DNA from 4 places in the Streptomyces sp. NPDC044064 genome. Region 4 is predicted to be linked to each of the others. Evidence: riboswitches for the same ligand, from Rfam matches in the RefSeq annotation. Region 4 holds a riboswitch; each other region holds the start of a gene.
What was found. A riboswitch is a leader RNA that binds a small molecule or an ion and turns the genes downstream of it on or off. The one in region 4 is predicted to bind cobalamin.
Positions count from the first base shown of each region.

Region 1: another riboswitch for cobalamin. It lies ahead of AC07DS_RS16070 (CbtB domain-containing protein); the one in region 4 lies ahead of metE (5-methyltetrahydropteroyltriglutamate--homocysteine S-methyltransferase).
Region 2: another riboswitch for cobalamin. It lies ahead of nicT (Nickel transporter NicT); the one in region 4 lies ahead of metE (5-methyltetrahydropteroyltriglutamate--homocysteine S-methyltransferase).
Region 3: another riboswitch for cobalamin. It lies ahead of AC07DS_RS18485 (ribonucleoside-diphosphate reductase subunit alpha); the one in region 4 lies ahead of metE (5-methyltetrahydropteroyltriglutamate--homocysteine S-methyltransferase).

Region 1 covers NZ_JBWKFN010000008.1:288,676-294,215, forward strand. The annotation lists gene AC07DS_RS16045 (ornithine cyclodeaminase family protein) at 1-208, opposite strand, end outside; gene AC07DS_RS16050 (helix-turn-helix transcriptional regulator) at 219-857, opposite strand; gene AC07DS_RS16055 (histidine phosphatase family protein) at 1,087-1,665, shown strand; gene AC07DS_RS16060 (hypothetical protein) at 1,672-2,025, opposite strand; gene AC07DS_RS16065 (CbtA family protein) at 2,118-2,870, opposite strand; gene AC07DS_RS16070 (CbtB domain-containing protein) at 2,892-3,113, opposite strand; cobalamin riboswitch at 3,149-3,293, opposite strand; gene AC07DS_RS16075 (MMPL family transporter) at 3,409-5,540, opposite strand, start outside.
Region 2 covers NZ_JBWKFN010000004.1:98,266-103,805, reverse strand. The annotation lists gene AC07DS_RS08155 (hypothetical protein) at 1-80, opposite strand, end outside; gene thrS (threonine--tRNA ligase) at 420-1,658, shown strand; gene AC07DS_RS08145 (nucleoside hydrolase) at 1,690-2,655, shown strand; gene nicT (Nickel transporter NicT) at 2,705-3,796, opposite strand; cobalamin riboswitch at 3,826-4,008, opposite strand; gene AC07DS_RS08135 (glycoside hydrolase family 13 protein) at 4,123-5,540, shown strand, end outside.
Region 3 covers NZ_JBWKFN010000010.1:189,654-195,193, reverse strand. The annotation lists gene mctP (monocarboxylate uptake permease MctP) at 1-1,445, shown strand, start outside; cobalamin riboswitch at 1,601-1,724, shown strand; gene AC07DS_RS18485 (ribonucleoside-diphosphate reductase subunit alpha) at 1,850-4,228, shown strand; gene AC07DS_RS18480 (ribonucleotide-diphosphate reductase subunit beta) at 4,285-5,292, shown strand; gene AC07DS_RS18475 (bifunctional albaflavenone monooxygenase/terpene synthase) at 5,425-5,540, opposite strand, start outside.
Region 4 covers NZ_JBWKFN010000001.1:628,290-633,829, reverse strand. The annotation lists gene metE (5-methyltetrahydropteroyltriglutamate--homocysteine S-methyltransferase) at 1-1,312, opposite strand, end outside; cobalamin riboswitch at 1,491-1,694, opposite strand; partial or broken gene aceB (malate synthase A) at 1,789-3,380, opposite strand; gene aceA (isocitrate lyase) at 3,499-4,782, opposite strand; gene AC07DS_RS02820 (short-chain fatty acyl-CoA regulator family protein) at 5,156-5,540, shown strand, end outside.

The sequences.
Region 1 (5,540 bases), on a different contig from region 4:
TGCCGATCTTCACCCCGGCGTGTGTGGCGGAGGCCGACGGCTTGAGCGTGAACCGGTTCCTCGGGTCGGATCCGTGGACGGCCAGACTGGGGAAGACCGCGCCGTCCACGGTCGCGGCGAACGCCTCGCGGGCGGCCTGCAGTGCGAGGTCCTCGTCGACGACCGCGGCGGTCTCTTCCTCGGTGATGTGCAGCAGACCGCGGTTCATGAGTGGCCCTTCACTTGGTGTAGTTGTAGACGGTCGCGCGGGACACGCCGAGCAGGTCCGCGATCGTCTGGGCGGCATCTCGCGAGTCGAAGTAGCCGTCCGAGTGCAACTGCCGTACGAGCGCCCTCTTGCCGTCCCGGCCCAGCGACCTCGGGGTGCCACCACGTTCCGCGGCGAGCTCCTCCACCGCCTGACGCAGCTCCCGGGCGTTGCGGTCGCGCAGGGTCTCCAGCGGCTGTTCACGGTGCTCGGCGTCCGTGGCGACCAGGTTGGACAGCGCGAGCGTGACCGGTGAGAGCACGGAGACGTCCAGGTTCAGGCACAGGGCCGCGATGTACTCGCCGGCGCTGTTCCTGATGCCGATCGACGTGCTCTTGGCCGGGCGGCCGTCGGGGAACCGGTTGGGGTAGTTCTGGATGACGCTCGGGTACTGCGGGTCGGCGATGCGGGCCAGTCCCAGCTCGGTTGCGCTATCGCCCACTTGCCGGCCTGAGAGGTTGTTCTCGATCGCCCGGATCGCGTGTTCCGGATCGCGCAGGTCGTGCAGGACCACCTCGCACAGCCCCGGGAACATCCGGCCCAGCGCGACGGCGATCTTCTCCGTCTCGCGGATGAGGTGCTCGTCCGCCTCGGCCCCACCGGTACGCATGACGTGCCCCTCCCACACAGCACTTCGACTATTTTTCCAACTCTGGACAGCAACCCTAAGCGGTTGCGCTGTCGCCGTCCAGCAGCCGGCCGTCGAGGCCGCCGCTCCTGCTCGGCGCGGCTCCACGTGAGGGTGGGAGAGCGCGCACGAGTGCCACGGATGCCCGTACCGTCGTACACATGCAGTCCAGGGCGCCCCGCCCCACAGCGGAAGCAGGAGGAACCACCGCGTGACCAGCCGTGTCACTCTCATCTCACCCGCGACCACGCGCTCCCTGCGGCGAGCCCGTTTCGACGACGGCGACTCGATCGAGGAGAGCGCGGCGGCGCGTGCCGGGTCGGCGGCCGGGTCCCTGCCCGCAGCACGCCGCGTTCTTGCCTCCCCCAGCGTGCGCTGCCGGGAGACGGCCGCCGCGCTCGGCCTCGACGCCTCGGTGGAACCGGAGCTCTCGGGCCTCGATGTGGGCCGGTGGCGAGGGCGGACGCTGGACGAGGTCGGTGCTGCCGAGCCGGAGATGGTGGCCCGCTGGCTGGCGGATCCCGGGTTCGCACCGCATGGCGGCGAGTCGGTTCGGGAGCTGTGTGCACGGGTCGCGCGCTGGCTGGACACGAGTGGAGGGGCGGACGTGCGGACCGTCGCCGTGGTGGAGCCCGAGGTCGTACGGGCTGTGGTGGTGCACGCGTTGGGCGCGCCCGAGGCGGCGTTCTGGCGCCTCGACGTTCCGCCGCTCACGGCGGCCGAGGTCACCGGTCGTTCCGGACGCTGGAACGTGCGCCTCGGACACGGCCTCGGCCGGCCGGGCGACTGACGGCGGTCAGGGAGTCGCGTCCCGGTGGCGACGCAGCAGTGCCGCGATCGCGCACCGCAGGCAGTCGGTGTCCATGCCGCCGGTCGTGCCGTGGTCGCCGTGGCAGTCGGCCGTCGCCCGGCGGCCCGCTGCCTCGTCCGGGGTACGGCAGACGGCCGTGGGGGCACCGACCAGGGCCTCCAGCTCGTCGAGAAGTCGCTCGGTCCGCTTGACCTGCTGGGCGAGCACCCGTACGCGTGCGCTCTGGCCGCCGATCTGGCGTCGGCTGGCCACGAGTTGGGCGTACTCCTCCACGGTCAGGGCCACCGCCTCACGACCGCCGAGAGTGATGTGGCGCGGTTCGGGACGTTGTCTGGCCACTCGGCTCCTCCGCTCGTCGCCTCCGCCGGTGTCCCGGAAACGCGAGAGGGCCCCCGGACGGTTCCGAAGGGCCCTCTCGTGTCCTGAACGGATCAGTGCGTGGCGGGAACTCTTCGCCCGGACGCGGCGGCCGCGGGCTTGGGGTTCAGCTGCCGCTCGGCCAACTCGCCGAAGAGCAGGCCGAATCCACCCCACAGGACGGCCTGGATGGCCAGTGCGGAGAGGCGGAACCGCCACAGCAGGGTGGCCGGGAAGTCCTTCGGCACCTCGTTGATGACGGGCAGGAACTCGTAGGCCAGGCCGATCACGACGGCGAAGGCGGCCACCGCGACGACGGTCGCGTACCAGGTGCCCAGGGAAGGCGCGAGGCGTTTGCCCAGGATGGTGGCGGCGACCGCCAGAAGCACGCTGAGCAGCATCATCAGGAAGTACAGGGTCGTCCGCTTGCCGATGGTGTCGGGCTCGCCGACCGACGGCGGGTTGGCCGGGTACTTCAGGAACGGTACGACGTAGACGGCGAGCAGTGCGCAGCCGGACAGCAGCAGCGCGGTCGCCCGCGGGCTGAAGCGGCCGACACGGCCGAGCGCGACGCAGAAGGCGAGCGCGGCGATGCCGCCGAAGGCGACCCCGTAGACGAGGACACCGGTGGCGAGGCCCAGGGTGGACTGCAGTGAGCGGGAGACGACCTCCATCTCGTGCTCGTGGGAGTGGGCGTCCTCGAAGCTGATCGCGCTGTCGACGCTCGGCTCACCGAGGAGGTAGGCGACGACGAGGGCGAGCACGCCGGCGGCAAGGCCGGCGAGCATGCCCCGCACGAGAAGGTTTCTCACGGTTGTGGAGTTCATGGTCGAGCGGCGTCCCTCGCGTCAGTGGCAGGGGAAGCCGAGCAGGTGGCGGGCGTCGTGCACCCACTCGTGGACGTCCGTGCCGTTGAACACGGAGGTGGCGCCCTGCTCGGCGCCGACGAAGTACAGCAGGACGAGCATGAGGATGCCGAAGAAGACCGCCCACGGAGCGATCGCCTTGAGCGGCAGCGTGGCGGGAACGGCGGGGGTGGTGGCTGTCGGCTGGGCGACGGTCTGCGCCATGGCAGGACCTCCTCTGGGAGTTCGCGTCCCATCTCGGTGGTGCACATGACGACGGCCACGGGTCTGACTCACGGGACACCCAGGGGTGTTCCGCATACAGTGGCGCGACCGTGCCGGATTTCCACCGGCTTCCGTCTCGCCGTCGTCGATATCGGACAGACCGTACCGCGTGGCGCGTGCATGGCCAAGACCGCGTGGTCCGTCGTGATCTTCCTCTCGCGTCGGCCGCCGCGATGACGGCGGGTCAGGCCCGCCGGGCTGTGCGGCCCGGCAGACCTGCCCCGTCCTCGTACAACTAGCCGCGGCGGCCCGACGGATCGGGTGCGACGGTGTCCCGGTCCTGGCCGGGAACCGAACCGGCGTCCGGAGAGCCGGCACCGGCCGGCACTTCCCGTGCCCGGTCCCCATGGCCCGGCCACCATGCCGCGTGGCCGATCAGCGCGGTGAGGCTCGGCGTGAAGAACATCGCCATCACGAAGGCGGCGACGGCGATACCGAAGGAGACCGCGAAACCCATCTCCGTCAGCAGCGCGTTGCCCGCCAGCATCATCGTGGCGAAGGTCGCCGCCAGGATGAAGCCGGCCGCCGCCACGGTCGGCCCGGCGTGCCGGAGCGCCATGCCCGCCGCCTCGCGGGGCTCGCGGCCCTCGCGGGCCTCCTCGCGGAGCCGGGCGATCATCAGGATGTTGTAGTCGGTGCCGATGGCGACCACGAACAGATACATGATCACCGGGAGCATGAACATCAGACCCGAGTGTCCCTGCCCCGCCTGGAAGATCCAGACCGTGGCGCCGAGGGTGGCGCCGAAGCCGAGACCCACCGAGGCCATCAGGTACCAGGGGGCGACCACACTGCGCAGCAGCAGCCCCAGGATGATCATGATGAGGAGGGCGGCCACGGGGAAGACCGTCCGGTAGTCGTGGTTGACCGCCGTGGCGATGTCCTTGTAGATCGAGGACATGCCGCCGACGACGGCTTCGGTGCCCTCGGGTGCGTCGGAGTGTGCGACGTCGCGCACCTCACCCACGGCATCGATCGCCTTGTCCGTCGACGCCTCGTACTTGAGGGTGACGGTGATGTCGGCGGTGGTGCCTGCCTTGTTCAGCTGGGTCAGGCGGGCGTTCGCGACGCCGTCGACGGCCCCGAGCTTCTGCGCGTAGGCGTCCAGGCCGGACTTGTCCAGCTGCTTGCCGTCGGTGCTGGACACGAAGACGTCGGTGGGTGCGGCGGCGCCCGCCGAGTACGCCTTCTGCATCTCGTCCTGGACGACCATGGACTCCTTGGTCTTGGGCATCGAGCCCGCCGCCAGGTCGAACGTGGCGTTGAAGCCGAGGGTGCCGAGCGACAGCGCGACCAGGACGAGGCCGGAGAGCGTGGCGGTCAGCCCCGGGCGGCGCTGCACGCCCCGGCCGAGGGCGGCGAACCGGGCGTTCTCCGGCTCCCGCTGCCAGGACTTGGAGGGCCAGAAGACCTTCGGTCCGATGAGCGAGACCACGGCCGGGATCAGGGTCAGGCCCGCGACCAGCGTGGCGGCGACCGCGATGGCGAGTGCCGGGCCCATCTGCTTGAGGAACCCCAGCGTGGACAGGACCAGCGCGAGGAACGCGATGATGACCGCTCCGGCGGCCGAGGCGATGGCCTCCCCGACCCGGTCGACCGCGTTGATCATGGCTTGCTTCGGCTCGTCGCCGGCGCGCAGGCGCTCGCGGTAGCGGAACATCAGGAAGAGGAAGTAGTCCGTGCCCACGCCGAAGAGCACGACGATCAGGATCGACGAGATCGAGCTGTTGGCCTGGAGGTCGAACAGCTTCGTGGCGTAGGCGATCAGTCCGTTGGCGACGGCCGACACCAGGCCGATCAGGACCAGGGGGAGGATCGCCAGGATCGGCGCTCTGAAGATGATCAGCAGGGTGATCAGAATGATCGCGAAGGTGCCGATACCGATCAGCGCCTGACCCTGCTTGGACGAGTCCTGCTGGTCGAGGGCCTGCACGGCGGAGCCGCCGAGCTTGACGTCGAGGTGCGTGCCCTTCGCCAGTTCCTTGACGTCGTCGCGCAGCACCTTGGCCGCGTCGATCTGTTTGGGCTGGCCGGCGTTCTTGCTGTCCATCTGCACCAGGGTCAGGTCATACCTGCCGTCCTTGGACGGCTGGCCGGGGACGACCTTCTGCACCTGGTCGATGTGCTTGCTGCCCAGCTGTGAAGTGATCCGGGCGATGTCCTGTTTGTCGGCGGCGGTGAGCCTGCCGCCGTCGGTGCGTTGGTACAGCGCGATCGCGGACGGGGTGAAGGCGCTGGGGAACGCCTTCTCCTGTAACACCGCCGCTTTGATCGACTCGTAACTCTTCGGCAGGAAACTGCTCTCGTCACTGTTCGAGGGCAGGCTCGGTGCGGTGGCGACGATCGCCACCGCCGCGATGAGCCATG
Region 2 (5,540 bases), on a different contig from region 4:
GCCGCGCAGCCGGTGAGGGCGAGGAGGCCGGTGGCGAGGGCGGCGAGAGGGAGGGCGTGGGGGCGTATGGCGGCGGTCATCTGGGGTGCCTCCCTGGCGGGGCAGGTGGGGGTGGAGGTGCCTCCTCTCACGGCACCATCGCCGCGACCCGCTCACCAGCGCTCCGGGCCGTCCGGGTGAGGGCGGGAAAACCCGTCCGGGTGAGCGGCCGGGAAAGCCCGGGGAAAACCGGTGGCCCTGCGACCGGGACCGCCGTTACGGTCGCTCCATGAAGCGCGCCCAGCCGTGTCCGCAGAGCACGACGACGCCGGAGACCGTCCCGGCGCGCTGACACCTGACTCAGTCCGAAGCCCCGGGGCCAACGCCCCGGGGCTTCGGCATGCACCGGGGTGTTCGCCTCCCGCACCGAGGAGACCCCGATGACCGACCCGACCGGCGACCGCGTCCCCGACCACCGCCGCCTCGGCCGTGAACTCGGCCTGTTCGACACCGACCCGCTGATGGGCGCGGGCCTGCCCTACTGGCTCCCGGACGGGGCCGTCGTACGGCACACCCTGGAGGAGTACATCCGGGAGGCGGAACGCGCCGCCGGCTACCGGCACGTGTACTCGCCCGCGCTCGGCAAGCGCGAGCTGTACGAGACCTCCGGGCACTGGGACCACTACAGCGACGACATGTACCCGCCGATGGACCTGGGAGCGGAGGAGGTCGTCCTGCGCCCCAGCCTCTGCCCCCACCACGCCCTGGTCTACCGCTCCCGCTCGCACAGCTACCGCGAACTGCCCCTGCGCATCGCCGAGCTGGGCACCATGTACCGCGCCGAACGGTCCGGCGTCCTCGGCGGCCTGACCCGGGTGCGCGCCATCCAGCTCAACGACGCCCACATCTTCTGCACCCTGGAGCAGGCCGTCGACGAGGCCCGCGCCGCGCTGGAGCTGATCGCCCGCGCCTACGCCGATCTCGGCATCGAGGCCGTACGCCACCGGCTCTCGCTGCCCGGCGAGGGCGGCAAGTACGTCGCCGACCCGGAGCTGTGGCAGCGGGCCACCGCGCTGCTGAAGGAGGTGCTGGACGGGTCCGGCGTGGCGTACGAGGAGGCGGAGGGCGAGGCCGCCTTCTACGGCCCCAAGATCGACGTGCAGATCGCGGACCCGGCCGGCCGCGAGTCCACCCTGTCCACCGTCCAGATCGACTTCCACCAGCCGGCCCGCTTCGACCTGCACTACATCGGCGCCGACGGCGCGAAGCACCGGCCGGTGATGGTGCACCGCAGCGTCATCGGCAGCGTGGAGCGGGCCGTCGCCCACCTCATCGAGGCGCACGAAGGGGCGTTCCCGGCCTGGCTCGCGCCCGTACAGCTGGCCGTGCTGCCGGTCGCGCAGGAGCAGGTGGAGCGGGCGGCCGCGGCGGTCCGGGAGGCGGCCGCGCTGGGCCTGCGCGCGGAACTCGCCGACCCCGCACAAGGCACCCTCGGCGCCCGCATCCGCGCGGCCCGCCTGGTCCCGTACCAGGCGGTGATCGGCGACCGCGAGGCCGGCGCGGGCCTCGCGGCCCTCCGCCTGCGCGACGGCCGCCGCCCCGGCGCCCTCCCCGTGCCCGAGATCCTGCGCCGCGTCGCCGACCGCGTGGCGGCGAAGGGCACCGCACTCTGGTCTTGACCTAGTGTCGCTATGACGGAAGGAGTCCGACGTGACCGGTCAGCCCATTCCCGTGATCATCGACTGTGACACCGGCGTCGACGACGCCCTGGCCCTGCTGTTCGCCGTACGCCACCCGGGCCTGGATCTCAGGGCGGTGACCTGCGTGGCCGGGAACACCGACGTCGACGGGGTGGTCCACAACACCCTGACCGTGCTGGAGGAGGCGGGCGCCCCCGACATCCCGGTCGCGCGCGGTGCCGAGCGCCCGCTGATCGAGCCGGCCCGCTCGGCCCGGCATGTGCACGGTGTGGACGGCATGGGCGACCTCGGCCTGCCCGCGCCCAGACGAGGCCGCGCCGCCGTGGACGCCGTGACCCTCCTGTACCGCGAGATCCTGGGCTCCCCGACGCCGGTCACCCTGATCCCGACCGCACCGCTCACCAACATCGCGCTCCTGCTGCGCACCCATCCGGAGGTGACCCGGAACATCGAGCGGATCGTGTTCATGGGCGGCGCGGTCGCCACCGGGAACGCCACGCCGGTCGCCGAGTTCAACGTCTGGCACGACCCGGAGGCGGCGGCGGTCCTGCTCACCGCGGGGGTGCCGATCACCATGTACGGACTCGACGTGTTCACCCAGGTCGTCGTACCGGGCACGGACGTACGGCGGCTGCGGGAGAGCAGGGAGCCGGGCACCCGGCTGGCCGGTGAGCTGCTGGCCCACCGCCCGTCCGCACCCGACCCCGACGGCGACGACCCGGCCGGCGGGCTCGGTGACGCGGGCGCGGTGTGCGCGGTCGCGGACCCGGCCGGCATCACCACCCGGCTGCTGCCCGTCGAGGTCAGCCTGGCCCCCGGCCCGACCCGCGGTCAGACGATCGTCGACCGCCGCGCCCGTCCCGGCGAGTCCGAGATCCACGGCGGTGCACGCGAACAGGCGCTGGTGGACGTGGCGTTGGCGGTGGACGTGGAGCGGTACGTGAAGCTGTACCTGGAGACGGTGGCGCGCCGCTAGGGCAGGTCCGGCGGGGCGGACACCGGCCGGGCCGGCGGGACGTCCGGCCTCAGTCGGAGGCCGCCGGCACCCGGGCCGCCCACCGTTCCTCCACCCGCGCGTACCGCCAGTACGCCAGCGCCGCCGCCCACACCACCACGAACAGGCCCACGATGAGGTAGCCGACGCTGTCCAGGTCGATCCCGGCGATCCAGCCGGTGACGGCGTCGGTCAGGGCGAACTTGTCGTGCACGACGCCGACCAGCTCGATCGTGCCGATGAAGAGGGCGACGGCGATGGACAGGCCGGTGATGGTGAGGTTGTAGAAGACCTTGCGGACGGGGTTGGAGAACGCCCACTGGTAGGCGAAGTTCATGAACGTGCCGTCGAGGGTGTCGAACAGGCTCATCCCGGCGGCGAAGAGGAGGGGGAGGCAGAGGACCGCGTACCAGGGCAGGCCCGCCGCGGCTCCCGAGCCCGCCATGACCATCAGTGTGACCTCGGTGGCCGTGTCGAAGCCGAGCCCGAAGAGGAAGCCCAGCGGGTACATCTGCCCGGGGCGGCTGATCGACCTGGTGAGGCGGCCGAGGATGCGGTTCATGAAGCCCCGGGAATCCAGGTGCTGTTCGAGCTCCTTCTCGTCGTACGTCCCCGCCCGCATGGCCCTGAAGACCCTCAGGATGCCGGCCAGGGCGACCAGGTTGAGGGCGGCGATGAGGTAGAGGAAGGTGCCCGAGACGGTCGTGCCGAGGAAGCCGAGCACCTGGTGGGTGCGCGAGTGCTCGTTCATGACCTTGCCCGCGAGCCGGGTGCCGCCGGCGATCAGCGCGGCCAGCACCACCACGACGCTGGAGTGGCCCAGCGCGAACCAGAAGCCCACCGACACCGGCCGCCTGCCGTCGGCCATCAGCTTGCGGGTGGTGTTGTCGATCGCGGCGATGTGGTCGGCGTCGAAGGCATGCCGCATGCCGAGGGTGTAGGCGGTGATGCCGAGGCCGACGCCGAAGACGTCCCGGCCGACCTTGTAGTGCCCGGGAGCGACGAGCAGGAAGAGCACGCCGAACGCGACGACGTGCAGGGCGGCGACGACCGCCAGCAGCCCCGCCGTCCTGATCGTGTCCTCGCGTCGCCAGCGGAAAGCGGCATCGGGCATCCCGGCCATCGGGTTCACGCTCCAGCACCTCGTGGATCACTTCGTGAGATGCCGTGGCCGGTCTCCTGGCTTAGGGTCATGCGTTCGCCGTTCCTGCCTTCCCGGTCCTGCGACCAGTGGCCCGGCGGCTGCCGGACGGAACGGGAACTCCCCGATCACAGTGGCGAGGGCCGCGTCGACCTTGCATCGACTTCCCGAGCACCACGGCCCGTTCACCGTAGGCGGCGATCCTTTTGCCTGCAAAGCCGCACAGCTGTCCTGGTATTGAAGATCACACGGCCGGGCGGACGAACAGCCGAGGTTCCGTTTCCGGGCAATGTGGACAGAGTCCGTGTATGCCAGACCTCTCCTCCAGGAATCCCGACTGGTGGCGCCAGGCCGTCATCTACCAGGTCTATCCGCGCAGCTTCGCCGACGCCGACGGCGACGGCCTCGGTGACCTCAGGGGCGTCACCGAGCGTCTGGACCACCTCGCCACGCTCGGCGTGGACGCCCTGTGGCTCAGCCCCTTCTACCCCTCCGAACTCGCCGACGGCGGCTACGACGTCGCCGATCACCGGGACGTCGACCCGCGCCTCGGCACCCTCGACGACTTCGACGCGCTGACCGCCGAGGCCCACCGGCTCGGTCTGAAGGTCGTCGTGGACATCGTCCCGAACCACACCTCGCACCTGCACCCCTGGTTCCAGGAGGCTCTGCGGGCCGGATCCGGATCCGCGGCCCGCGAACGCTACGTCTTCCGCCCCGGCCGCGGCGATACCGGTGAACTCCCGCCCACCGACTGGCAGTCGGTGTTCGGTGGCAGCGCCTGGCGACGTGTCCCCGACGGCGACTGGTACCTGCATCTGTTCGCGCCCGAACAGCCCGACCTGAACTGGGAGAACGAGGAGGTCCGCGCCGACTTCCGCACCACCCTGCGCTTCTGGTCCGACCGGGGCGTCGACGGCTTCCGCGTCGACGTCGCCCACGGCCTGGCCAAGGACCTGACCGACCCGCTTCGGGACCTGGGCGGTCTGGGCGCCGCGGGCGAGGAGGCCCTGCAGCGGATGGAACCCGGCACCCACCCCTACTGGGACCGTGACGAGGTCCATGAGATCTACCGCGACTGGCGCAAGATCCTCGACACCTACAGCCCGCCGCGCACCGCGGTCGCCGAGGCCTGGGTCCCGGACGCGCGCCGCGCGCTGTACGCCCGCCCGGACGAACTCGGCCAGGCCTTCAACTTCGAGTATCTGCAGGCAGGGTGGGACGCGGACGAACTCCGTCAGGTCATCACCGGCTCACTGGCGACGGCCCGGGCCGCCGGTGCCTCCGCCACCTGGGTGCTCTCCAACCACGACGTCGTCCGCCACGCCTCGCGCCTCGTGCTCCCGCCGGGCACCGACGAGAACGCCTGGCTGCTGTCCGGCGGCGCGGCGCCGCCGGCCGAACGGGCGGCGGGCCTGCGCCGGGCCCGGGCCGCGACCCTGCTGATGCTGGCGCTGCCCGGATCGTCGTACGTCTACCAGGGCGAGGAACTAGGCCTGCCCGAGGTCGCCGAGCTGCCCGCCGAGGCGTTGCAGGACCCGGTCTGGGAGCAGACGGGCCATGCCCGCAAGGGCCGCGACGGCTGCCGGGTGCCGCTGCCGTGGACGACGACCGGACCCTCGTACGGCTTCGGGTCCGGGGTCGCCTGGCTGCCGCAGCCGGCGTCCTTCGCGGCATACGCCGTCGAGGCCCAGTCCGGTGCCGAGGGCTCCACCCTGGAGCTGTA
Region 3 (5,540 bases), on a different contig from region 4:
TCCTGCTCGGCGGCGACCTGTACACGGCGTACACCTTCGTCGCCGTGCCGGCGGCGATCTACACGGCGGGCGCGGCCGGTTTCTTCGCCGTGCCGTACACCATCCTGGTCTACCCGCTGATCTTCACGTTCCTGCCCCGCCTGTGGTCGGTCTCGCACAAGCACGGCTATGTGACGACCTCGGACTTCGTGCGCGGCCGCTTCGGCTCCAAGGGCCTGTCGCTGGCCGTGGCGCTCACCGGCATCCTCGCGACGATGCCGTACATCGCGCTCCAGCTCGTCGGCATCCAGGCGGTGCTGGACGTGATGGGCGTCGGCGGCGGCGAGAACACCAACTGGTTCGTGAAGGACCTCCCGCTGCTCATCGCCTTCGGTGTGCTGGCCGCCTACACGTACTCGTCGGGCCTGCGCGCGCCCGCGCTGATCGCGTTCGTCAAGGACACGCTGATCTACATCGTCATCGCGGTGGCGATCATCTACATCCCGATCAAGCTGGGCGGGTTCGACGACATCTTCGCCAAGGCCGGCGAGAAGTTCACGAAGGCGGGTGCGGGCGGGCTCGTCCCCGCCCCCGCGGGCCAGTGGACGTATGCCACGCTGGCGCTCGGTTCGGCGCTCGCGCTGTTCATGTACCCGCACTCGATCACCGCGACGCTCTCGTCCAGGAGCCGTGAGGTGATCCGGCGCAACACCACGATCCTGCCGCTGTACTCGCTGATGCTGGGCCTGCTCGCGCTGCTCGGCTTCATGGCGATCGCGGCCGGGGTGAACGTCACCAACGGGCAGTTGGCGATTCCGCAGCTGTTCGAGGACATGTTCCCGGACTGGTTCGCGGGCGTCGCCTTCGCGGCGATCGGCATCGGCGCCCTGGTGCCCGCGGCCATCATGTCCATCGCGGCGGCGAACCTCTTCACCCGCAACATCTACAAGGACTTCATCAGGCCGGACGCCACGCCGAGGCAGGAGGCCCAGGTCTCCAAGCTCGTGTCGCTGCTGGTGAAGGTCGGCGCCCTGGTCTTCGTCCTCACCATGGACAAGACGGTCGCCATCAACTTCCAGCTGCTGGGCGGCATCTGGATCCTGCAGACCTTCCCGTCCCTGGTCGGCGGCCTGTTCACGCGCTGGTTCCACCGCTGGGCGCTGCTCGCCGGCTGGGCGGTCGGCATGGTCTACGGCACCGCCGCCGCGTACGGCGTGGCCTCGCCGACCCAGAAGCACTTCGGCGGCTCCGCCAAGGAGATCCCGGGTATCGGTGAGATCGGCTACATCGGCCTCACGGCCTTCGTCCTGAACGTCGCCGTCACGGTGGTCCTGACCTTCGTCCTGAAGGCTCTCAAGGCCCCTGAGGGCCTCGACGAGACGAGCCCCGCGGACTACACGGCGGACGCGGGCGACGCGGGAGTTCAGGTGGAACTCCCCCCGGCCACGGCGGGCGCCGGGCACTGAGAGGCGCCCCGAAGGGGGCGCGAGCAACCACGATCCACCCGCAGCGGGCCGCCGGCAACAAGCACCACGGCGGCCCGCTGTTGACCCTCTGAAGCCGCCACAACACGCAGCAGACACAACATCTGGGGGTGACACCACAACCCGGCACTAGATGTATGCTCATCCTCGCTGTCGCCGCAGGGGAATCCGGTGCGAATCCGGAACTGTCCCGCAACGGTGTACTTGCGTGTATCCGCACGCCCGTTCAGTCCGAGGACCTGCCGGCAGCGCGCGCCCGGCCGTCCGGTCCGGGTGCCTTGAGACGTCCGGGCCTCGTGGAGTGGGCCGGTGGACGCGACGCCGTGCGCGCTCGTGCTGCCCCCCGCCCTCCGCCAGGCCCTGTGCCGAGCGAGGGAGAGCCCCACGTGACCATCGCGCCAGCCGACCCGGCTTCAGCCGTCCAGGCGACCGCAGCACCGGTGGAGACCGACGGTCCCGGTGCCGCGCTGCTGCGGACCCTGACCGAGCTGACCGCCGACCTCCCCGACGCCGACCCCGGCCGGGTCGCCGCGGCCGCGCTGCGGGGCCGTTCCGCCCGGGCCGACGAGGCGGAGTTGCGCGAGCTGGCCACGGAGGCGGCCGCCGGCCTCATCTCCGAGGACCCTGCCTACTCCCGGCTGGCCGCCCGGCTGCTGACCATCTCGATCCGCGCCGAGGCCGCCTCGCAGGGCGTGACGTCCTTCACCGAGTCCGTCGCCGTGGGCCACCGCGAGGGCCTGGTCGCCGACCGCACGGCGGAGTTCGTACGACTGCACGCCGCGCGTCTCGACACGCTGATCGACGCGGCCGGCGACGACCGCTTCGGCTACTTCGGTCTGCGCACCCTGCACAGCCGCTACCTGCTGCGCCACCCCATCACCCGCAAGGTGATCGAGACGCCCCAGCACTTCATGCTGCGCGTCGCCGCTGGTCTCGCCGAGGACGACACGACCCGCTCCGCCGACGAAGTCGCCGCGCTCTACGGGCTCATGAGCCGCCTCGACTACCTGCCCTCCTCCCCCACGCTCTTCAACTCCGGCACGCGGCACCCGCAGATGTCGTCCTGCTACCTCCTCGACTCACCGCTGGACGAGCTGGACTCCATCTACGACCGCTACCACCAGGTCGCCCGCCTCTCCAAGCACGCCGGCGGCATCGGTCTGTCGTACTCCCGGATCCGCAGCCGCGGTTCGCTGATCCGCGGCACCAACGGACACTCCAACGGCATCGTCCCGTTCCTGAAGACCCTGGACGCCTCGGTGGCCGCCGTGAACCAGGGCGGCCGGCGCAAGGGCGCGGCCGCGGTGTACCTGGAGACCTGGCACTCCGACATCGAGGAGTTCCTGGAGCTGCGCGACAACACCGGCGAGGACGCGCGCCGTACGCACAACCTCAACCTCGCGCACTGGATCCCGGACGAGTTCATGCGCCGGGTGAACGCCGACGAGCAGTGGTCGCTGTTCTCCCCGGCGGACGTGCCGGAGCTGGTCGACCTGTGGGGCGAGGAGTTCGACGCCGCGTACCGCAAGGCGGAGGCGAACGGGCTCGCGAAGAAGACCATCCCGGCCCGCGACCTGTACGGCCGCATGATGCGCACCCTCGCGCAGACCGGCAACGGCTGGATGACCTTCAAGGACGCCGCCAACCGCACCGCCAACCAGACGGCCGAGGCGGGCCACGTCGTCCACTCCTCGAACCTCTGCACGGAGATCCTGGAGGTCACCGACGACGGCGAGACGGCGGTCTGCAACCTGGGTTCGGTCAACCTCGGTGCCTTCGTGCGGGACGGGGACATCGACTGGGAGCGCCTCGACGAGACCGTCCGCACGGCCGTCACCTTCCTCGACCGCGTCGTCGACATCAACTTCTACCCGACCGAGCAGGCGGGCCGCTCCAACGCCAAGTGGCGTCCGGTGGGCCTGGGCGCGATGGGTCTGCAGGACGTCTTCTTCAAGCTGCGCCTGCCCTTCGACTCCGCCGAGGCCAAGGCCCTGTCGACGCGGATCGCCGAGCGGATCATGCTCGCCGCGTACGAGGCCTCCGCCGACCTGGCCGAGCGCAACGGCGCGCTGCCGGCCTGGGAGAAGACCCGCACCGCCCGCGGTGTCCTGCACCCCGACCACTACGACGCCGAACTGACCTGGCCCGAGCGCTGGGCGGCCCTGCGCGAGCGGATCGCCGAGGTCGGCATGCGCAACTCGCTGCTGCTGGCGATCGCCCCGACCGCCACCATCGCGTCCATCGCGGGCGTGTACGAGTGCATCGAGCCGCAGGTCTCCAACCTGTTCAAGCGCGAGACGCTGTCCGGCGAGTTCCTGCAGGTCAACTCCTACCTGGTGCAGGACCTCAAGGAGCTGGGCGTCTGGGACGCGCGCACCCGTGAGGCGCTGCGCGACTCCAACGGCTCGGTGCAGGACTTCGCGTGGATCCCGGCCGACGTGCGGGCGCTGTACCGCACGGCGTGGGAGATCCCGCAGCGCGGCCTGATCGACATGGCCGCTGCCCGCACCCCGTTCCTGGACCAGTCGCAGTCCCTGAACCTGTTCCTGGAGACGCCGACGATCGGCAAGCTCTCCTCGATGTACGCGTACGCCTGGAAGCGGGGCCTGAAGACGACGTACTACCTGCGCTCCCGCCCGGCGACCCGCATCGCGCGCGCCGCCCGGGCGCAGGCCCAGACCCCCATCCCCGTGCAGCAGGCCGCCGACCCCGACGCCGTCGCCTGCTCCCTCGAGAACCCCGAGTCCTGCGAGGCCTGCCAGTAATGCCCGCCCGTCGCCCGACCACCACCCCTGGAGGACGGCGCTCCGCGCCGACAGAGATGACTGCCAAGAACCTGCTCGACCCGGGCTTCGAGCTGACGCTGCGCCCGATGCGCTACCCCGACTTCTACGAGCGCTACCGGGACGCCATCAAGAACACCTGGACCGTCGAGGAGGTCGACCTCCACTCGGACGTCGCCGACCTGGCCAAGCTGACGCCGGCCGAGCAGCACCTGATCGGCCGCCTGGTGGCCTTCTTCGCTACGGGCGACTCGATCGTCGCGAACAACCTGGTGCTGACGCTGTACAAGCACATCAACTCCCCGGAGGCGCGCCTGTACCTGTCGCGCCAGCTCTTCGAGGAGGCCGTGCACGTCCAGTTCTATCTGACGCTGCTCGACACCTACCTGCCCGACCCGGACGACCGCGCAGCCGCCTTCGCGGCCGTGGAGAACATCCCGTCCATCCGCGAGAAGGCCGGTTTCTGCTTCAAGTGGATCAACGAGGTCGAGAAGCTGGACCGACTGGAGTCCAAGGCGGACCGCCGGCGCTTCCTGCTCAACCTCATCTGCTTCGCCGCGTGCATCGAGGGCCTGTTCTTCTACGGCGCCTTCGCGTACGTCTACTGGTTCCGCAGCCGGGGTCTGCTGCACGGTCTCGCCACCGGCACCAACTGGGTGTTCCGCGACGAGACGATGCACATGTCCTTCGCCTTCGACGTGGTCGACACCGTCCGCAAGGAGGAGCCGGAGCTCTTCGACGACGAGTTGCAGCAGCAGGTCACGGACATGCTGCGGGAGGCCGTCGAGGCCGAGCTGCAGTTCGCGCGCGACCTGTGCGGTGACGGCCTGCCGGGCATGAACACCGACTCGATGCGGCAGTACCTCGAGTGCGTCGCCGACCAGCGCCTCACCCGCCTCGGCTTCGCCCCGGTGTACGGCTCCGAGAACCCCTTCTCCTTCATGGAGCTGCAGGGCGTCCAGGAGCTGACCAACTTCTTCGAGCGGCGCCCGTCGGCGTACCAGGTGGCCGTCGAGGGCACGGTCGACCTGGACGAGGACTTCTGAGTCCGGTCGCTCTCGGCCGACCATCGATCCGGCGCGCGTTCCGGGGCTCGCAAGCCGCCTGAGCGCGCGCCGGTCGTCGGCGGCTGTCGTTCACCACTCGTCGCTCACCACACGTCTCTCACCACACGTGGCTCACCACTCCACGGGCCGCAGGAGCAGCCGGTGGGGCCGGAGCGTGATGCCCACACGGGTGGTGTCGTTCGACCCGCTGACCTGCTCGAAGCGGTACTTCGCCGAGATCGCCGCGG
Region 4 (5,540 bases):
GGCGCAGGTGGGCGCGCTGGGCGGCGGTGCGCTCGGCGTAGGCCTGCGACCGGCGGGCGTCGGCCTCGGTGACCGCGGCGGCGCGGGCCCGCACGGCCGGGTCGTGGGTGCTGGGCGAGCCGGCACGAGACGCGAGGTCGGCCCGGTTGGCGGCCAGTTCGGCGGCGATCGTGCCGGTGCCGTGGGCGAGACCCCTGGCGAGCGTGGCGACCTCGCGCGTCTTCTGCTCGGCGAAGGCGAGCCAGCGCAGGATCTGCGGCTCGACGTCCCGCTCCACGGCGGCGTCGAGCGGGACGTGCAGCAGGGAGCAGGACGCGGCCACGTCGACCCGGCCGGCCAGCCCGAGCAGGGTGCCCAGGGTGGACAGCGACTTCTCCAGGTCGTTGACCCAGATGTTACGGCCGTCGACGACCCCCGCGACCAGGCGCCTGCCGGGCAGGCCGCCCGCCGCGGCGAGGGCGTCGAGGTTGGCGGCGGCGGCCGCGGTGAAGTCCAGGGCCAGGCCCTCCACCGGAGCCCTGGTCAGCAGCGGCAGGGCTTCGCCGAGCCGGTCGAAGTAGGAGGCGACCAGCAGCCTGGGCCGGTCGGTGAGCGTGCCGAGGGCGCGGTAGGCGCGGCCGACGGCGTCGAGTTCGGCCGGGGTGCGGTCCTGGACCAGGGCGGGCTCGTCCAGCTGGACCCACTCCGCGCCCGCGGCACGCAGATCGGCGAGGACCTCGGCGTACACCGGCAGCAGGCGGTCCAGCAGGGTGAGCGGCTCGAAGCCCGCGGGTACGCCCGGTGCGGGCTTGGCCAGCAGGAGGTAGGTGACCGGACCGACCAGCACGGGCCGGGCGGTGAGGCCCAGGGCCAGGGCTTCCGCCAGCTCGGCGACCTGCTTGGCCGCATCGGCGGCGAACACCGTGTCCGGGCCGAGTTCGGGGACCAGGTAGTGGTAGTTGGTGTCGAACCACTTGGTCATCTCCAGCGGCGCGACGTCCTGCGTGCCGCGGGCCATGGCGAAGTAGCCGTCGAGCGGGTCGGCCGCGACCGCCTCCCGGTGGCGTGCGGGGATCGCGCCGACCATGACGGTGGTGTCCAGGACGTGGTCGTAGTACGAGAAGTCGCCGGTGGGCACCTCGTCGATGCCGGCCCCGGCGAGCTGCTGCCAGTTCGTACGGCGCAGGTCGGCGGCGGTGGAGCGGAGGGCGTCGGCGGTGACGCGGCCCTTCCAGTAGCCCTCGATCGCCTTCTTCAGTTCCCGGTTCCGTCCCTGGCGGGGGTAGCCGTACACGGTGGCCCGTGCTGCGGCGGCTGCGGGCTTGGTGGTCATGGAGATCTCCTTCGCGAGATGAATCCCTGAGATCCCGGCGACGGGACGAGAGCGCGAAGGGGTGACGGAACCGGACGGGTACGGCCTCGCGCGGTGGGCGCGGTCGTCCGCCTGGTATGTACGCCGACCCGCCCTCGAGGTCACCGGGATGTCCACGCACGAGTGCTTCGGGCGCGGGCAGTTGGCAGGTCTTCGGACTCGCGGGCACGTCTCGTCGTACGAAGTCGTACGAGACACCTACTGGCCGTCGCTTCCCAGGCCCTCCTCGGGCCCAGTGCGTATGACGGCGGTCGTTCCCGCTCACCGCTGCGGGGCAGTCCCGGATTCCCACCGGGTTCCCTCTTGCGACGCATCCCGCCTGGCGGACGGGGCGAACCAGCTGCGTCGGCCAGCCTACGGGGTCGTCGTGCGATACGGGAGCGGGACGTCCGTCATCCGGACGATGAGGCGTGACACGTCGGGCCGGGCGTCCCCGCTCATGCGCCGGCCCCCGTGCGGCGCACGAGGTGGCGGGTGTAGGCGTCCGGAGTGAAGAACAGTGGCAACTCGCCGAGCAGCGCCGTCCGTTCGAAGAGGGCGCGGACCTCTTCGACGGGGCCCAGGGATACTCGGAGCCGAGCGCCACGATCTCGTCGTCGAGCAGCCGCAGGACCGTCTCCCGGTCGATCACCCGGTGGCGCAGCCACTGCCAGATCTGCACGCGGGCGATCTCGGCGGTGGCCGCGTCCGCCATGAGGCCGTACAGGGCGACGGCTCCTCGGCCGCGCAGCCAGGCGGCGAAGTAGCGCACGGCGACGGCGACATCGGTGCGGATGCGCTCGTCGGTCGGAGGGCCGCTGATGCGGCGCACCGTCAGCAGGTCGGCCGCCCGCACGTGCACGTCGTCCCGTGTCCGGTCGATCTGGTGGGGCCGATCGCCGAGAACACCGTCGAACACCTCGCGGCAGACGGGCACGAGTCCGGGGTGGGCGACCCAGGAGCCGTCGAAACCGTCCGCGGCCTCGCGCTCCTTGTCCAGCCGGACCTCGGCGAGTGCGGCCCGGTGGGCGGTCGGGTCCTTGTCCGGCACCTGTGCGGCCATGCCGCCGATGGCGTGGGCACCGCGCCGGTGGCAGGTGCGCACGAGCAGCTCGGTGCAGGCGCGCAGGAAGGGGGCGGTCATCGTGACCTCGGCGCGATCGGGCAGGAGGAAGTCGGTGCGGTGGCCGAATGTCTTGATCAGGCTGAACAGGTAGTCCCAGCGGCCCGCGTTGAGACCGGAGCTGTGCTCGCGCAGCTCGTGGAGGATCTCCTCCATCTCGAACGCGGCAGTGATCGTTTCGATCAGGACCGTGGCGCGGATCGTGCCGCGGGGGATGCCGAGCAGGTCCTGGGCGGTGACGAAGATGTCGTTCCACAGCCGGGCTTCGTAACGGTTCTCCAGCTTGGGGAGGTAGAAGTACGGGCCGTACCCGGCGTCGATCTGCCGCTGGGCGCAGTGGAAGAAGTACAGGCCGAAGTCGACCAGCGCCGCGGGCACGGGACGGCCGTCGTACTCCAGGTGCTCCTCGTCGAGGTGCCAGCCGCGCGGCCGGACCACGATGGTGGCGAGCTGGTCGCCGAGCCGGTACTCCTTGCCTTCGGGTGCGGTGAAGTCGATGCGGCGCTCGATGGCGTCGAGCAGGTTGAGCTGGCCGCCGATCACGTTGTTCCAGGTGGGAGCGGTGGCATCCGCGAAGTCAGCCATCCAGGCACTGGCCCCGGAGTTGAGGGCGTCGACCGTCGTCCGGCGGTCCGGTGGGCCGGTGATCTCGACGCGGCGGTCGGTGAGACCGGGGGCGGGCGGTGCGACGCGCCAGGCCGGGTCGGCGCGGACGGCTGAGGTGACCATCGGGAAGTCGAGCGGGGAGCCGGATGCCAGCCGCAGGAGCTGCCGGCGGCGTTCCCTCATCAGGTCCGTCCGGCGGGTGCCGAAGGCTGCGGCCAGGCGGCCCACGAAGTCCAGGGCGGCGGGCGTGAGGATCTCGTCGTGGCGGTCCCCGAGGGGCGCGAGAACGCGGACGTGGTGGGTCAGGGCGCTGGTGGACATCGCTTCTCCTGCTGGCTGGCTGGCTGGCTGGCGGGTGCGGGGAGCGGGGCCGGACGGGGACGGCCGTACGGACCCCCGCTCGCCCGAGGGCGGACCGGGCAGGTCCCGAAGGGCCGGCCTAGTGGAACTGCTCCTCCTCGGTGGAGCCGGTCAGGGCGGTCGTGGAGGAGGCGGGGTTGACGGCGGTTGAGACCAGGTCGAAGTAGCCGGTGCCCACCTCGCGCTGGTGCCTGACGGCGGTGAAGCCGTGGGCCTGCGCGGCGAACTCCCGTTCCTGCAGGTCGACATAGGCGGTCATGCCGTGCTCCGCATAGCCGCGTGCGAGGTCGAACATGCCGTGGTTGAGGGAGTGGAAGCCGGCCAGCGTGATGAACTGGAACCGGTAGCCCATCGCACCCAGCTCGCGCTGGAACTTGGCGATCCGGTCGTCGTCGAGCGCCGCCTTCCAGTTGAAGGAGGGGGAGCAGTTGTAGGCGAGCATCTGGTCGGGGTAGCGCGCGCGGATCGCCTCGGCGAACTCCCGCGCCTGGGCGAGGTCCGGGGTGCCGGTCTCGACCCAGATCAGGTCGGCGTACGGGGCGTAGGCCAGACCGCGGGCGATCACCGGTGCCATGCCGCCCCGCACCCGGTAGAAGCCCTCGGCCGTGCGCTCCCCGGTGACGAACTCGGCGTCGCGCTCGTCGACGTCGCTGGTCAGCAGGTTGGCCGCGAGGGCGTCGGTGCGGGCGACGACGACGGTCGGCACGTCGGCGATGTCGGCCGCGAGGCGGGCCGCGTTCAGGGTCCGGATGTGCTGCGAGGTCGGCACCAGCACCTTGCCGCCGAGGTGGCCGCACTTCTTCTCCGAGGCGAGCTGGTCCTCGTAGTGGATGCCGGCCGCGCCCGCCGCGATCATCGCCTTGGTCAGCTCGAAGGCGTTGAGCGGACCGCCGAACCCGGCCTCCGCGTCCGCGACGATCGGGGCGAGCCAGTCGGTGGTGTCGCCGGCGTCCTCGGCGGTGGCGATCTGGTCGGCACGCAGCAGCGCGTTGTTGATGCGCCGGACCACCTGGGGGACGGAGTTGACCGGGTAGAGGCTCTGGTCGGGGTAGGTGTGGCCGGCCTGGTTGGCGTCGGCGGCGACCTGCCAGCCGGACAGGTAGATGGCCTGCAGACCCGCCTTGACCTGCTGGACCGCCTGGCCGCCGGTGAGGGCGCCGAGGGCGTGGATGTAGTTTTGCTCGTGCAGCTGCCGCCACAGTCGCTCGGCTCCGCGCCGGGCCAGGGTGTGCTCCTCGCGGACGCTGCCGGACAGCCTGACGACGTCCTCGGCGCTGTAGGTGCGCTCGATGCCCCGCCACCTCGGGTCGGTGGCCCAGCGCCGCGCGAGTTCCTCGGCCGCCTGCGTCCTCGCCTCTGCCATGGTCACGTCTCCTCGATCTGTGGCGTCTGCCAAGCCCGTGCGCTCCAAGCAAGGGATGGCACCGCGTGTCGTGTCATTGAGATGCGGCCCGCCGTCACCTCACAGGGCGAAAGCGAGCAACGCTGCCGGTGCGGAACGCGCCCACTGTCGGGATCTCCGATGTCAGGGCCGTGAATCGGGCCCCGAACGGGGGCGGTTCCTGCCGGGTCCGGCGGGCCGCACTGAAACTCTGGCACTGGCACTGAGTGCCAACAACCGTGGATGTCTGCCAACTTCTGCGAATCTTCGCGCTGCCTTTTGCCAACTTTGCGAAGGGTGCTGTGAGTTCTCGTTGGCCTACACTCGCGGGCACCCGGACACGGAGGAGCCCACGGTGAGCAAGACCTACGCGGGAGCGCGCCTGCGGCGGCTGCGTGAAGAGCGGCGGCTGAGCCAGGCGGAACTCGCCCGCGTCCTGGGCATCTCCCCGAGCTACCTCAACCAGATGGAGCACGACTCCCGCCCGCTCACCGTGCCCGTGCTGCTCCGGCTGACCGAGACGTTCGGCGTCGACCCCGGCTTCTTCTCCGAACGCGACACGACCCGCCTCGTGGCCGACCTGCGCGAGGCGCTGACACGGGAGATCGCCACCGCCCGGATCTCCCCGTCAGACCTGGCCGAACTGGCCTCGCGTCTGCCCGAGGTCGCGCACGTCCTTCTCGAACTGGGCCGCCGCAACCAGCTCCTGACCGAGCGCCTCACCGGAACAACCGGCGGTC